Regions from separate parts of the Desulfitobacterium sp. PCE1 genome, predicted to be linked through region 1. Evidence: riboswitches for the same ligand, from Rfam matches in the RefSeq annotation. Region 1 holds a riboswitch; the other holds the start of a gene.
What was found. Region 1 has a riboswitch for S-adenosylmethionine ahead of metA (homoserine O-succinyltransferase). Riboswitches for the same ligand answer to the same signal wherever they lie in the genome.
Positions count from the first base shown of each region.

Region 2: it holds a riboswitch for S-adenosylmethionine, as region 1 does, so the genes downstream of both, DESPCE1_RS0106010 (PLP-dependent aspartate aminotransferase family protein) here and metA (homoserine O-succinyltransferase) in region 1, are expected to answer to the same signal.

Region 1 is NZ_KB913023.1:3,919,280-3,926,528, forward strand. It holds gene serC (3-phosphoserine/phosphohydroxythreonine transaminase) at 1-221, opposite strand, end outside; gene DESPCE1_RS0119375 (HDIG domain-containing metalloprotein) at 720-1,310, opposite strand; gene metA (homoserine O-succinyltransferase) at 1,380-2,303, opposite strand; SAM riboswitch class I at 2,378-2,484, opposite strand; partial or broken gene DESPCE1_RS24225 (hypothetical protein) at 3,099-3,293, shown strand; gene DESPCE1_RS0119385 (cysteine ABC transporter substrate-binding protein) at 3,335-4,210, opposite strand; gene DESPCE1_RS0119390 (amino acid ABC transporter ATP-binding protein) at 4,245-4,994, opposite strand; gene DESPCE1_RS0119395 (amino acid ABC transporter permease) at 5,005-5,682, opposite strand; gene DESPCE1_RS0119400 (amino acid ABC transporter permease) at 5,663-6,328, opposite strand; gene DESPCE1_RS0119405 (exodeoxyribonuclease III) at 6,583-7,249, opposite strand, start outside.
Region 2 is NZ_KB913023.1:1,214,715-1,221,963, forward strand. It holds gene DESPCE1_RS0105990 (DUF2809 domain-containing protein) at 1-26, shown strand, start outside; gene DESPCE1_RS0105995 (TetR/AcrR family transcriptional regulator) at 76-726, shown strand; gene DESPCE1_RS0106005 (YitT family protein) at 1,224-1,892, shown strand; gene DESPCE1_RS0106010 (PLP-dependent aspartate aminotransferase family protein) at 1,889-3,034, opposite strand; SAM riboswitch class I at 3,124-3,222, opposite strand; gene DESPCE1_RS0106015 (hypothetical protein) at 3,493-3,843, shown strand; gene larE (ATP-dependent sacrificial sulfur transferase LarE) at 3,895-4,698, shown strand; SAM riboswitch class I at 4,808-4,909, shown strand; gene DESPCE1_RS0106030 (homoserine dehydrogenase) at 5,017-6,045, shown strand; gene DESPCE1_RS0106035 (DUF4652 domain-containing protein) at 6,311-7,105, shown strand; gene DESPCE1_RS0106040 (Tex family protein) at 7,241-7,249, shown strand, end outside.

The sequences.
Region 1 (7,249 bases):
CCCTGAAGAAAGAGAATTTTATAATGTTCAGGAATATTAAGCAACTCCCTTAGATCCTGGGCGGCCTCATTCATCATCCCCTCAATCGTCTTGGAACGATGGCTCATCTCCATAACGGACATGCCCGTTCCCTGGTAATCCAGCATTTCCTCAGCGGCTTCTCTTAGGACTTCTTCGGGCAATACTGCCGGCCCTGCTGAAAAATTGTACACTCTTTTCATTTGAAATATCCCCCTTATTTATAAATATTTATGAATGTTAACATATATTGGGTTGTCCAGGGTAGATAAAAACCCACCCCAGTCTTTGGGGCGGGTATTCCGCGGTGCCACCCAAGTTCCAGCCTTTACGGTTTACGGGCAGTAAGCCCTACCACCTTCCTCCTTCGTGTCGTTAAGGAGAAACTATGGTAGTGCGGCGCGGATAATAAATAAAACCTCTCATCCCAAATCAGGGACGAGAGGTTATTCCCGCGTTGCCACCCATGTTGCCGTAATCGGCCAACTTATGTCCGCGATATCGGGCGGAACCCGTCACAATTCATCATTGGCCACTCCAGGATGGAATCCGCTTCGCTTCTATGACTGACTTGCACCAACCGTCAGCTCTCTACACATATTCGGCACCGGATGTCCCTTCATCGTGTTGGACTATAGATCTACGTTGTTATGATTCTAATCTATTACAGGCCTTTTTGTCAAGTGTTATTGCTAAAATAATTATTTCCCTGCTTCGACATTGCCTTCTAAGCCGATCTCAGACGCGATGGCGCGCATTCCATTAATGGTCTCTTCGATGATTTCATTTAAGTCCTTACCCAGGCGGTTGGCACCGGCTTCAATGACTTCCCTGTTGACATTCTCGGCGAAGCTTTTTTGCTTCCATTTCTTTTTGACCGATTTGGTGGTCAGGTCATGAAGGCTCTTGCTGGGACGAAGCAAGGCTGTGGCTGAGACCAAGCCTGTTAATTCATCGACGGTAAACAAAACATTTTCCACGTTCTCCCGGGGTTCTACATCATGGACCAGACCATAACCATGGCTTTCAATAGCCCGGATGAACTCCTCCGGCAATCCTTTGGGAGTAAGGATCTCCCGGGTTTTGCGACAGTGTTGATCAGGGTACATCTCAAAGTCGATATCATGCAATAACCCGATATTTCCCCAAAGGTCAGGATCTTCTTGATAAAGGGAGGCAAAATGGCGCATCACAGCTTCCACCGTTATGGAGTGACGCAATAAAGTCTCACTTTTTACATAGTCATTGAGAAGCTGCCAAGCAGCCTCTCTATCCCGTGTATAATCCAGCATCCGACATCCTTCTTTCTCATAGTTTATGGTTGGTCTTAACAGTCTCAATAGAATGATTAGACCTAGAACTTAGATATTGCCTAATTCTTCAAGGTTATAGGGTGTTTCCTGATAGACATAGTAGTTCAGCCAATTGGCAAAAAGCAAATTAGAATGACCTCTCCACTTGACGATGGGGGTCTTCATGGGATCGTCCCCAGGATAGTAGTTCTGAGGAATATTGATGGGTAGTCCTTGGGATATATCCCGATCATACTCCGATTTTAGGGTGTGAGGATCGTATTCGGAATGACCTGTGACAAAAATCTGCCGACCGCCCTTGGTCCCGATGAGATAGACTCCGGACTCCTCAGATTCCGAAAGAATCTCCAACTCCGGCACCTTGACAATATCTTCTTTTCTTACCTCTGTATGCCTGGAGTGGGGAACATAAAAGACATCATCAAAGCCTCTGAGCAAACGGATATCCTTGCAGTTTAAGGTATGAGGGAATACGCCGAACATTTTTGCTTGTAAAGGATACTTGGGAACACCAAAGAAGTGATAAAGCCCCGCCTGGGCTCCCCAGCAAATGAAAAGCGTGGAAAAGACGTTGCTCTTACTCCAATCCATAATCTTCTGCAGTTCCGGCCAAAAATCAACCTCTTCAAAGGGCATCTGCTCAATGGGGGCACCCGTAATAATCATTCCGTCAAATTTTTGATCTTTAATACTGTCAAAGGTCTGATAATACTTAATGAGGTATTCTTCCGGGGTATTCTTAGAGAGATGGGTTTCCGGATAAAGAAGGGTAATGTCCACTTGCAAAGGAGAATTCCCTAAGAGCCTAAGAATCTGTGTTTCCGTCACGATCTTATTGGGCATGAGATTTAGAATGACAATGCTAAGAGGGCGAATGTCCTGATGCTCGGCACGCCTCTCTTCCATAATAAAAACATCTTCTTTGGTGAGTATTTCTGCTGCAGGCAGGCCATCGGGTACATTAATCGGCATAGTATTCTCCCTTCAATACACTTAAAAATAAAGAAAACCTCTTTCCGAGAAAGAGGGCATCGCCAAAAGTTCCTCTCTCATCTATCAATGCTTCCATCGCAGGAATTAGCACCGTTGTATTCATCAGAATACCGGTTGCTGGGTTTCATCGGGCCAGTCCCTCCACCACTCTTGATAAGAAATGGGATGTATTTAATTGCTGACGATGAAAATCGTCATTGGCACTATATTATTATATCTTTTCTTTAAAGTCAATCTGCTCTATAACAAAAATATTTTGAAGCACACTATATAATATAACAGATTCCTTCATGTTGTAGGCATACGGGCAGATGCGGAAAAGCTTTTGCTCGGGTCGAGTAGCTTTACGCACAACGCTCACTCTATAGCTCCAGAGCTGGTCAACTCGCTTTCTTAACAGCTACGCCAAACCCCGCTGCTTTCTGCATGTGAACCGGTGGCTTCGCTACGTTAAGAAAGCCTCGTTGACCCGGTCGCTCTTCCGCTAAAGCCGTTCCCTTTTGTGCGTAAAGCTACACTTGCGGGGCCTTTTTACTTCTGCATCGTGTGGCTGGACTTTTAGCCCTTACTTCTTTTCCGGGCCTTTTTAAGGGCAGCTGGCGATGCCGTAGGCAGTACCAGCGGAGGATGAAAAGCTCATCCGGGCCGGGTACTTATCCTACACCTGCACCGCTCAAACCCGAAAAGCAGCCCAAGGATTTTGCTTTAAGGCAGAGAACGGATTCTAAGCGAGCAGGGTAGCAATCTTCGCGAAAAGACTGCAGCGGAGTCGGGTTGGAAACAGGACGTTTCCAACCGGCCATTGAGCAGGAGCGATTTAGCCGGGCACCCGACGCAGCGGAAGTCTTGAGCGATTAGATTGCTCCGCGCAGCTTATGGAGTGAACGCCGAAAGCAAAATCCTGGAGAACTAGCTTTCCGGGCCTTTTTCATACTAGAAGACGGCTCTCTCCAACTAAAAGCAGGATGAGAACCGTCTTTTTCTTCATTATCCTTAGACCTATCCTATTACTAAAGTTTTCCGCCTTCGACAATTAACTCTTCAGGTTTTACATCATCTCCGTACACGGGGAGAAGAGTCTTTTTATAAGCTTGCCCCACAAAATCCTCCTTACCAATCGCTTCCAACTCTTGATTAATCCAGTTTAAGAGTTCGGTGTTGCCCTTCTTTACTGCCGGAGCAATTGTGTCCGTTCCGCCTAAAGTAGGTACACCTACAGAGAAGCCGGGATTAGATTTTGCCCAAGCAAGCACTTCCGTATTGTCATGAGCTAACGCGGCCCCTCGACCATCTTTTAAAGCTTCAAAAGCTTCCGTGTTTTGATCATACTTGAGAAGTTCGAGGTCAGGGTGATTCTTGGTTAAATAATCTTGAGCTGTGGTTCCTTTATTGACAATAACTTTCTTCCCTTTAAGCTGGTCGATGGAGGTAATCAGAGCCCCGTCAGGTGATACGAGCCCTAGAGAAACCTTCATGTAAGGATTGGCAAAATCAACCTTTTGCTTTCTTTCCTCCGTGACTGTGAAATTAGCCATGATGATATCTACCTTGTTGGATTCAAGATAAGGGACTCTGTTGGCAGCCTCAACCAATACGAATTCCACTTTGGATTCGTCCCCCAAAAGGTCTTTAGCAAAACGCTTGGCAATTTCCACGTCAAAGCCTTGATTCTGTCCATTGGAATCCACATACCCAAAAGGCGGTTTGTCGCTGAATACTCCAATCCTTAAGGTACCACGCTGTTTAATCTCTTCTAAAGATCCTGCTGAGGACGTACCATTTGAGTTATTTGCTGGGTTGGCTCCTGCTTGGCTGCACCCCACAAGCCCTCCAAGGAGTAAAGCGCCTGCTAGTGCGAGGGACAATAATCTCTTCATCTTTTTCATCTTTTCTCTCAACCTTTCTTTGCTTTTTTGTACTCTAGTATTGGAATATATTAAGAAATCGCCTAGCCCGATCCGTGCGGGGATTATTAAAGAACTCCTGAGGTCCAGCAATCTCACAAATATCACCTGAATCCATGAAAACGATTCGATCAGCCACAGCCTGGGCGAAACCCATTTCATGAGTGACGATAATCATGGTCATTCCTTGTTTGGCCAAACCCAGCATAACATCAAGAACTTCTCGAACCATTTCCGGATCAAGGGATGCTGTCACCTCGTCAAAAAGCATCATCTCGGGATTCATACATAAGGCCCTGACGATAGCGATTCTCTGCTTCTGACCTCCGGACAACTCCCTTGGAAAAGCGTTTATTCTATCATATAACCCGACTCTTTCCAAGAGGACCTTGGCTTGCTCCAGCACTTGGCTTCTACCCCTGTTCTGAACTTTCGTGGGGCCAAGAAGAATATTCTCAAGCACCGTCATATGGGGAAAAAGATCATAGTTCTGGAAGACCATACCGATCTGCTGACGGATTTTTTTCCAGTCAACATTTTTTCCTATGAGGCTTTGACCTGAAAGCAGAATATCTCCCCCTTGAATGGGTTCAAGACCATTAAGACATCGGAGCAAGGTGCTTTTCCCGCATCCGGAAGGCCCTAAAACCACAATAACCTCACCCCTCTGGACTTGGAGATCAATCTCATTGAGAACAGGTTTGCCACCATACTCCTTGTGCAACGCTTTGATTTCCAACACTACTTCCTTTTTCTCTACACTCATTTAATCACCCCTAACTGCTCCACTTCGCTTCCAGCTTCTTTGCAAAACGAGATAACGGATAACACATGGTGAAGTACAACATAAAAATAAATCCATAAATCCAGAAGGAAGCCGTGGGTACCGTGAAACGAGCGTTCTCTATGATTTGTTGACCGACCTTGAGAACTTCCACTACGCCGATGAGAACCACAAGCGAGGTGGTTTTGACCATCCGTGTAGCCAAATTAATCGTGGCGGGAAGCATTCGTCTTACAGCCTGAGGAATTAAAATATACCGGTAAAGCTTCCAAAAGCTTAAACCCAAGGCTTTACCGGAGTCACTCTGATGTCGGGGCAAGGATTCTAAGGCCCCTCTAACGATATCACCCATTTCTGCCGTTCCCCAGAGAATAAAGACAATAATAGCTATGACCTCACCCTCTAGATGGATATTAAAGGCCGCGGTAATTCCGAAATAGCCGATGAATAACCAGACAAGGACGGGAATAATTCTGAAGGTTTCCAGATAAAGGCGGCAGAGCCCTTTGATCATCCTCGATTTTATAGTCATGAGAAGACCAAAGAGGATTCCCGTAAAGGTGGAAATTAAGATGGCGATGAAGGCTATTCGTGCCGTAACCAGCAATCCCTCCAGCAGGCGCATTATATTTTGTGAGGTAAAGATCATCTCAATGGCCGAACTCTGCATAACGCACCTTCCTCTCCAACCAAGTCAGGAAAAACGATAGGGGTAAAAGAATGATCAAGTAAGAAACAACCAGCATAAAGAGAGATTCAATGGTCTGGTAATACATCCCGATGAGGTCCTTGGTTACATTCATAAGGTCCAGGATGGCGATAGCCCCGACGACGGAAGTTTCTTTCAGCAAGAAGATACAATTAGCGCCAAGGGCCGGGACACTAAAAGACAAAGCCTGAGGGAATACTACATAACGAATCAATTGCCACCGTGAAAACCCTAAGCTTAAGCCAGATTCAATCTGGGATCTGCTCACCGCCTCCATACCGCCGCGGAAAGCCTCAGCCATATAGCTGCCTCCTAAAAAGGAAAGACCAAGAATTGCACAAGTAGTTTCACTTAAGGTCACCCCCAGCTTCGTTAGCCCAAAATAGAGAAAGTAGAGCTGGATAAGCAAAGGGGTATTCCGGGAGAGCTCTATATAGACTCCCACAATAGTTTTTAAAAAAGGTACACGGTAATAAATTATTACACTGCAGATAAGGCCAAGGAGCAAAGAAGACAGTGTCCCCCAGAAAGCAAGCTTTAAGGTAAGCCATGCCGCTTTCTCATATAAAGGGATATTTTGAAGAATAAATTCCCAATTTAAGTTCATGGCCGTTCTCTCTTTCAGTCAAATCTGCTGGACTTCTATACTCTAAGTCTATTCATATAATTCATATATATTTACTATGACATATCGGAATTATATATTTTAGTTACTGCTATGTCAATAACTAAATTTTTTAAATAAGCAAAAGGAGCTAACATCTTTGAACCTGGATAAGTTCACGAGATGTCAGCTCCTTATTTTCTTGTTTAATTTAGCCTCAAAGTGCTTAGAGGCTGAGAAAATTTTAATAATTTATATTAGAAAATTTCCAGGCCCACCGGGCAATGATCTGAACCCATTATTTTGTCGTAGATTAGGGCATCCTTAAGTTCATTCTTCAAGCTTTCAGAGACGCAAAAATAATCAATACGCCACCCTGCATTATTGGTTCGAGCATTGAACATATAGGACCACCAAGTGTAGGAATCTGTTTTATCCGGGTAGAAATGGCGGAAGGTATCGATAAAGCCATTCTTAAGAAGTCCACTGAACTTTGCCCGTTCTTCATCAGAGAAACCGGCGTTTTTACGGTTGGATTTGGGGTTTTTGAGATCGATCTCCGTATGGGCAACATTAAGATCTCCGCAAAAGATCACCGGTTTAGACTTTTCCAGGCTTTTAAGATAACTGAGAAACTCTTCTTCCCAGGTCATGCGATAATCTAAACGAGCCAGACCTCTTTGAGAGTTCGGGGCGTAGACGGTAACAAGGTAGAAGGTTTCAAATTCAAGGGTAATGACTCGCCCTTCTTGATCATGTTCTTCTTTACCGATTCCATAGGACACACTCAGCGGTTCATTTTTTGTAAAGACTGCGGTACCGGAATATCCTTTCTTCTGAGCAAAATTCCAATAGGCGTAATACCCCTCCAATTGGAAAGGAATCTGTTCTTCCTGAAGTTTGGTTTCCTGCAGGCAAAAGATA
Region 2 (7,249 bases), 2.7 Mb from region 1:
GGTTGATAAACTCTTACCTACCTTGACATATACGTATACATACTTAAAGTATGTATATAAAGATGGAGTACTACTATGGCACGGAATAAATATCCTGAAGTAACGATAAACCGCATTCTCAATACATCCATGAAATTATTTATGTCCAAAGGATATGAGCATACGACGATACAGGATATCATCGATGAATTGGGAGATTTGAGTAAAGGCGCTATTTATCATCACTTCAAGTCAAAAGAAGAAATTATGGATGCGGTGAATAAAAGATTAGCTGAGCAGGGGATAGCGGATATAAAAACAGTTGCTCACGATACCAGCATATCCGGGTTGGATAAACTTTGTAAGATGCTTATGTTTTCTATACAATCGGCCCAACACGAGGCTCTCGATCAGACCGTACCGCCGTTTCTTAGAAATCCTCAATTATTGGCTCTTCATATGCGAGATACTATGGGCTCTGCAGCCGACCTGCTTACAGGTGTTATTGAGGAAGGTATTAGAGATGGATCCATTCATACAGCTCAACCCCGTCGGCTTGCCCAGATGATTCTCTTATTTTTTAACGTTTGGTTTAACCCGTGGATGTATTCTTGGACTCCCAATGAGTTAAAGGACATAATTTCCTTTGCAAGAAATGTATTTGAAGAAATAGGGGTCCCTATATTTACGGAAGAGGTTCTTCAATCCATTGACGAACTCCATTCGCTTTCCCAAAAACAGAAATAGCTATTCTTTACAGGTGGATGTAGAGAATAGCTATTATTTTAAAAAGATTCATACCAAACGTCGGTATATTTTAGAAATAGGAGATGTGAGTATGAGTATCAATTCAACCAATACGAAACAGCCATGGAAGAGAAGCTTTTTTACGATAACTATCGGTCAAACAATTTCTATAGTTGGAAGTTCAGCGGTACAGTTTGCGTTTTATCTAACAGGTATCGCGTTTTTTATCATTACAAGCGTTAGCCTTCTTTTGGTTGTGAGGTGCTCATAAAGCCTTTCCTACAAACACTTTCATAATCTCCGGCTCAAACTGGGTCAATGCACGCTACAGCTCCGCTATGGCTTCCACTTTAGTCTTTGTCTTCTCCCGGTCCTAATACCGTTTTATGAGTAAGATATACGTTAGAAATAAAATAAAGGTTTGGAAATGTGCTCAATAAAATGTTACACTTATTTATTAGATAATCAATCAGGAGATATTGAGGAGAAGTGCGGATATGAATTTGTGGAAAAGGCTTGTGTATTTATTTTTAGGCACTTTTTTACTATCCTTGGGAATTGTTATGACCATGAAAGCCAATTTAGGTTATGCCCCCTGGGATGTGTTCCATCGGGGGACTGCCGATACTGTCGGCATCACAATTGGAAATGTTTCTATAGTGGCCAGTTTGGTGATCTCTATCATAGTCGTTTTGCTTGGAGAGAAGTTGGGTATTGGCACTATCTTTAATATATTTGCCATCGGAATTTATATTGACTTACTGTTACCCTTAAAACTAATCCCTGAGATGCAGAGTTTTATTCCAGGGATGATTATGCTCATCCTTGGATTATTCCTTTGCGCCTTTAGCTCCTATCTCTATATTGCCTCTGGTTTTGGAGCAGGCCCAAGGGATAGTCTAATGGTGGCTTTAGAGAGAAAGACTAAATTATCGATAGGGCTTTGCCGTGGGATTATTGAAGTGACGGTGTGTTTGATCGGCTGGATTTTGGGCGGACCCGTAGGAATTGGTACAGTTATTTCTGCATTTGGAATAGGGATCTGCGTACAAACGGTCTTTGCTTGGGTGAAATTTGATGCGACTTCGGTCAAACATGAGACCATTGATGAGACCGTTAAGAATCTGAAGGGGTTTTATAAGAAATCCGTTGGAGAAGATGCCTAAAGCATCTGCTTTAAAGCTTGTTCTAAATCTCCAATGAGATCCTCGGCGGCTTCGATACCTAGGGATAACCGGAGAAGACAATCGTCCACCCCAAGCCTTGCCCTTACTTCGTGAGGAATATCAGCATGGGTTTGGGTAGCGGGATAAGTGATTAGAGATTCTACACCACCAAGGCTCTCTGCATAGGAAATAATCTTGAGAGATTTTAATATTTCGGGGATTAAGCTGGGACTTTTTACTCGGAAAGATAGCATAGCACCAAAGCCTCGGGCTTGTTCAAGCTGAGTTGCATATCCGGGATGATGCTCAAGTCCGGGATAATAGACCTCGGTGACAAGGGGATGCATCTCCAGCCATTGTGCAATCTGGAGGGTATTTTCTTCTTGTGCTCTCATGCGCAGGGCCAAGGTTTTCAAACCCCGGATAATTAGCCAGGAATCTTGGGGGCCTAATGTAGCGCCGAGAGAGTTCTGCAAACGTCCAAAGCGAGCTGCAAGCTCTTCTCCTTGAACCACTACGAGGCCCGCCACGACATCATTATGACCACCGAGATATTTGGTGCCACTATGAATAACAATGTCTGCACCCAGGTTCAGTGGTTTTTGCAAATAGGGTGTAAGAAAAGTATTGTCCACTATATTTAAGAGACCGTGCATCTGGCACAAGGAAGCGATCCCCTTAAGGTCGGCAACCTTCATTAGAGGGTTGGTCGGTGTTTCGGTGAAGATGGCTTTTGTGTCGGGGCGGATCTCTTTTTCTATGGCCCTGAGATTGCTGGAATCCACAAAGGTCACTTGAAGACCAAAGCGGTTGAAGACTTCCTTAAGGATGCGATAGGTTCCCCCATAAAGATCTTCTGTAACAAGGAGATGATCTCCTTGAGAAAATAAGGAGAGAATAGTGGTAATGGCGCCCATGCCTGAAGAAAAAGCAAACCCTTTGGTACCTTCTTCTATGCTTGCCATAGCGTCTTCCAGAATTTGGCGGGTAGGGTTGCCGGTTCGTGAGTAATCAAAGCCTGTGCTTTCACCGAAGCCAGGGTGAGCAAAGGTGGATGAATGGTAAATTGGAAAGCTAATCGCTCCATTGGGATCTCGGCGGTTGCCGATCTGAGCCAGTTCGGTTAAAATATTCATTCTCATTCCTCCTCTTTAGACACTTGAGCAATCAATAAAGTTGTTGTGCGTAAACAAAAACGACCTCGAAAGAGGTCGTGAATTGTTTCCACGTCCTCTTATCTTCGAACCTAATAGTTCTCTGGATTTAGCACCTCACATATGCAGGTTGCCGGGCTTCATTGGGCCAGTCCCTCCGCCACTCTCGATAAGAGCTTTGACATAAGTCCATATTTAATTCGTTTTAGCTTAATAAGATATTTAGATAATACTATACTATTCCTATGGGCTTTGCAAGTGAATTTTTCGTGTTCTAGTGTACTTCGTTCTGAAAAGAGGAAAATCCTAGCTTTTTGAGAATATCTTAGTTAAGCGGAGCTAAAATTCAGTTCCATGTGTGCAAGCATTAGAGAGTACCCTAACCGAGAGAAAATTCATGACTGTGTAAAGGAGTAAGGTATGAAAAAGAGGGGAGAGTCATAACAATGGAGGCAATCCTTGTATATCCAATATTACTTTTCATTATTATCTTTCTTGCTGTAAGGCTGGCTATACAGCCATTGATCCAAAGCTCCAATGATGTTGCGGTTAATGAGGAAGGTGAGTTAAGCCTGGTCAGGTTGCGGGATATCGGGGTGCTGGATAATAATGAATTAGAAGAGGTTATACAGTTTTACAATCATAAGAAAGTTTCAAGTAAAAAGATGAAAGAATTAGAACGCTATACGAAAGTGCTTTCGGAATTAGTCGGGCAAGGAATCTTGACTCAAGAGGAGTATTCTGAAAGAATGGAGAGGCTGAGAAACTACTATGTTAGCGATAATTCTAAAGAATAGATCGATTAAAGCGTGAAATTTAATTAAGTTTGAGTAATCTGGAGGTAAATCATGCAAGCAAAGCTGAATCACTTAAAGCAAATCATTAAGGAAATGGAATCAGTTGTGGTAGCTTTTTCGGGTGGGGTGGACAGCACCTTTCTCTTAAAAGTAGTTCATGAAACTTTAGGGGATCATTGTCTTGCTGTCATCGGTGCTTCGGAAACGATGCCTTCTGCTGATTATAACAATGCTTTGCAGCAGGTTAAAGAGTTTGGGGCAAAGTTTTTAGTAATTAAAACTGAAGAAATGGACAAGGAGGAGTTTGTAAAGAACCCTCAGAACCGTTGTTTTCATTGCAAAAATGAGCTGTTTACAAAGCTTTTGAGCATTGCCCAAGAGAAGAAGATTAATTGGGTTCTTGATGGGAGTAATGCTGATGATCTAAAAGATTACCGTCCTGGCATGCAAGCAGCGAGAGCCTTGGGGGTAAGGAGTCCGTTACAAGAAGCGGGCTTGAGCAAAGAAGAGATTCGTCAATTTTCCAAGAAGATGGGACTTTCAACTTGGGATAAGCCCTCCAGTCCTTGTCTATCTTCTCGTTTTCCCTACGGAGAGGAGATCACGATCGAAAAGCTTCGGCGCGTAGAGAAAGCGGAAACTTTACTTAAAGAACTAGGATTTAAAAATTTAAGAGTGCGTTATCACCAGGATGTGGCCCGATTGGAAATTCCTAAAGAAGATTTTTTGAAACTTATGGAACTGGACCTCGATACTATCGTCAAGCCCCTCAAGGAATTAGGGTTTACCTATGTTACTCTGGATTTAGAGGGTTTTCGAAGCGGCAGTCTAAACGAAGGAATACCAATTCTGTAGCATTACTTCATAGTTCTACAGTGAAGGGATCACATTGTTCTGTAATATATCACTCTGCTCTATTGACATTACTTTGTTTACTGTCATATAATAATGAAAAATTGAATACTTCTCATCCAGAGTGGCGGAGGGACTGGCCCGATGAAACCCGGCAACCGGCCTATGTGGCAGTGGTGCTAATTCCAGCAGGATTATTCCTGGAAGATGAGCAAAAATATAAGACATAAGCTCTTCCTGGAATATGGAAGGGCTTTTTATTTGCTCTAGTTATAACATTGCAGGCACCGTCAAGGACCGACGAAGAGGAGGAATAGAGAGATGAAGGAAAATACAGTGAGTATTGGTCTATTAGGATGTGGGAACGTGGGCCAAGGGGTGGTAAAAGGAATACTACTCCATTCAAACAAAATTCTTCGCAAACTGGGGATCACACTGGTCGTAAGCAAGGCCCTTGTTCAAGATATAAGTAAAGAGCGAGCAATTGAGGGGGTTATTCTAACACAGAAACCTCAAGATATTCTCGATGACCCGGAGATTGAAGTAGTAGTGGAAGTTATGGGAGGTGAACATCCCACCTATTCTTATATCAAAGAGGCGCTAGATAAAGGAAAGCATGTAGTGACAGCCAATAAGCTATTACTGGCTCTTCATGGCGCGGAATTACAAGAAATAGCCCAGCGTAAAGGAATCTGCTTGCTTTATGAAGGGAGCGTCTTGGGAGGGATTCCGATTCTTAGAACCATTCAATATGGGCTAGCCGGAGACCAGGTGAAAAAAATTTGTGGAATTTTAAATGGGACCACTAATTATATTCTGACTCAAATGGTGGAGTCAGAGAAAGGCTATGAGGAGGCTTTGCAAGAAGCGCAAGAGGCTGGTTATGCGGAAAGTGATCCGACCATGGATGTAACTGGTTTAGATGCGGCGTGTAAACTTGTTATTCTCTGTCGGGAATGCTTTGATCTGGATATTCCTCTTGAAGAGGTGGAGATTAAAGGAATCCAAGGGCTAACCCCGGAAGAGGTCGCGGAGCAAAAAAGACAGGGACGAGTGCCTAAATTAGTTGCCGAGGCATCCATCATTGATCAGTCTTCGTCAGGACTGGAAAAAAGTCGGGAAGGAATTATTGCTAAGGTTGGTGTGCAGTGGTTATCTAGGGAAGCAATTCTAAGTCATGTCTCCGGCGTGGATAATGGCCTATCCCTGGAAACGCAGTTGGTGGGTGATCTTTTTTGGAAGGGACCTGGTGCTGGCGGATTGGCCACAGGGGGAGCGGTCTTGTCCGATATCGTTGAGATTGCAAAGAAAGTAGTTGTAGAGCGCAGCATAGGAAATGCAGCTCGTTAAATAAGGCAGGATCATATGAGCGAACTAGTTTATGCTAGTTCGTTTTTTGATGATTTCCTTTTTATCTACACGATTCGTAGGGTGATTTGACATATCTTTGCTAAAAGAAGGAATGAGAAACAGTAATAGAGAACCTACTATAAAGGTATGGTAAATAATGGTATTACTCGATTCAAGTGGAAGTAAAGTTTAGGGAGGGAGCATTATCAAGAAACGAAGAATCACTCGCGGCACCTTGTTTTTCCTAGGAGTGGTATTCTGTACCTTGTTCTTGAATTTTGGTATCTTTCCTTTAAGTGCCTTTTTTAAAGGGCCCGGTTCAGAGGAACTGACTTATTCGACAACGCTGGTCACCAATCCCGAACAAACTCCACAGCAAAGAATCCAACAGCAAAGAGCCAATTATGCCGCTTATGTTAAGAAAGTAAAGACCGCAGCAGCAGCTGGTCCAAGTGAACCTGATAGCGGAGCAGTGGAAGACGAGACTCCGAAACCAGCTATCACCGAGCAAACTGAACAGCTTTTTCGTATTAATACCAATCCCTATGTTCCTGCCTTTATTTTACAGGGGAATTATGTGGTTCATGGCAGTTCGCCAAATAAGCAATATACAGCTTATATCTACCCAGATGAATGGGAAACCATCGGCGATATTTATATCAAAGATAGTGCGAGCAGTAGTTGGTTGCGACTGCAGCTAGACCAGAACTACCGAGTTAAAATGTGGCATTCTTTTGCTCCAGAAGGAAGATACACTCCAAAAAAGAAGATTCACTGGCTTAATGATAACGAGTTTATCATTATAGTCGGCTTTGCTCATGGTATAGTTTCTAAGGGTGGTGAGCTGGTTAAGGTTACTAGAGCTACCGGTAAGGCGGAGATTCTTTACCCCGCCTATCAAAAACTTAATCAAGAGGTTGTAGATTTTGAACAAGTGGGAGATGATCTAGTTCTTTATATTAATCTCATGGATGTTAATGGATTTTGTATAGAGAAGGGAGAAATCCGTGTTCCCCTGAAAGACATTGATACTTTATCACAACGAGACATTGTTTCTTAAAGCATAATAATAAGGTCTAGTTTTTTACAAGCAGGTCCTGGCGGGCTTGCTTTGTTAGTTTCTCCATCTTTCTTTAGCTTTTTGCTAAAAGAATGGTATAATAAAAAATTGAGAACTAGCAGGAGGGATTATCCTTTGGAATTT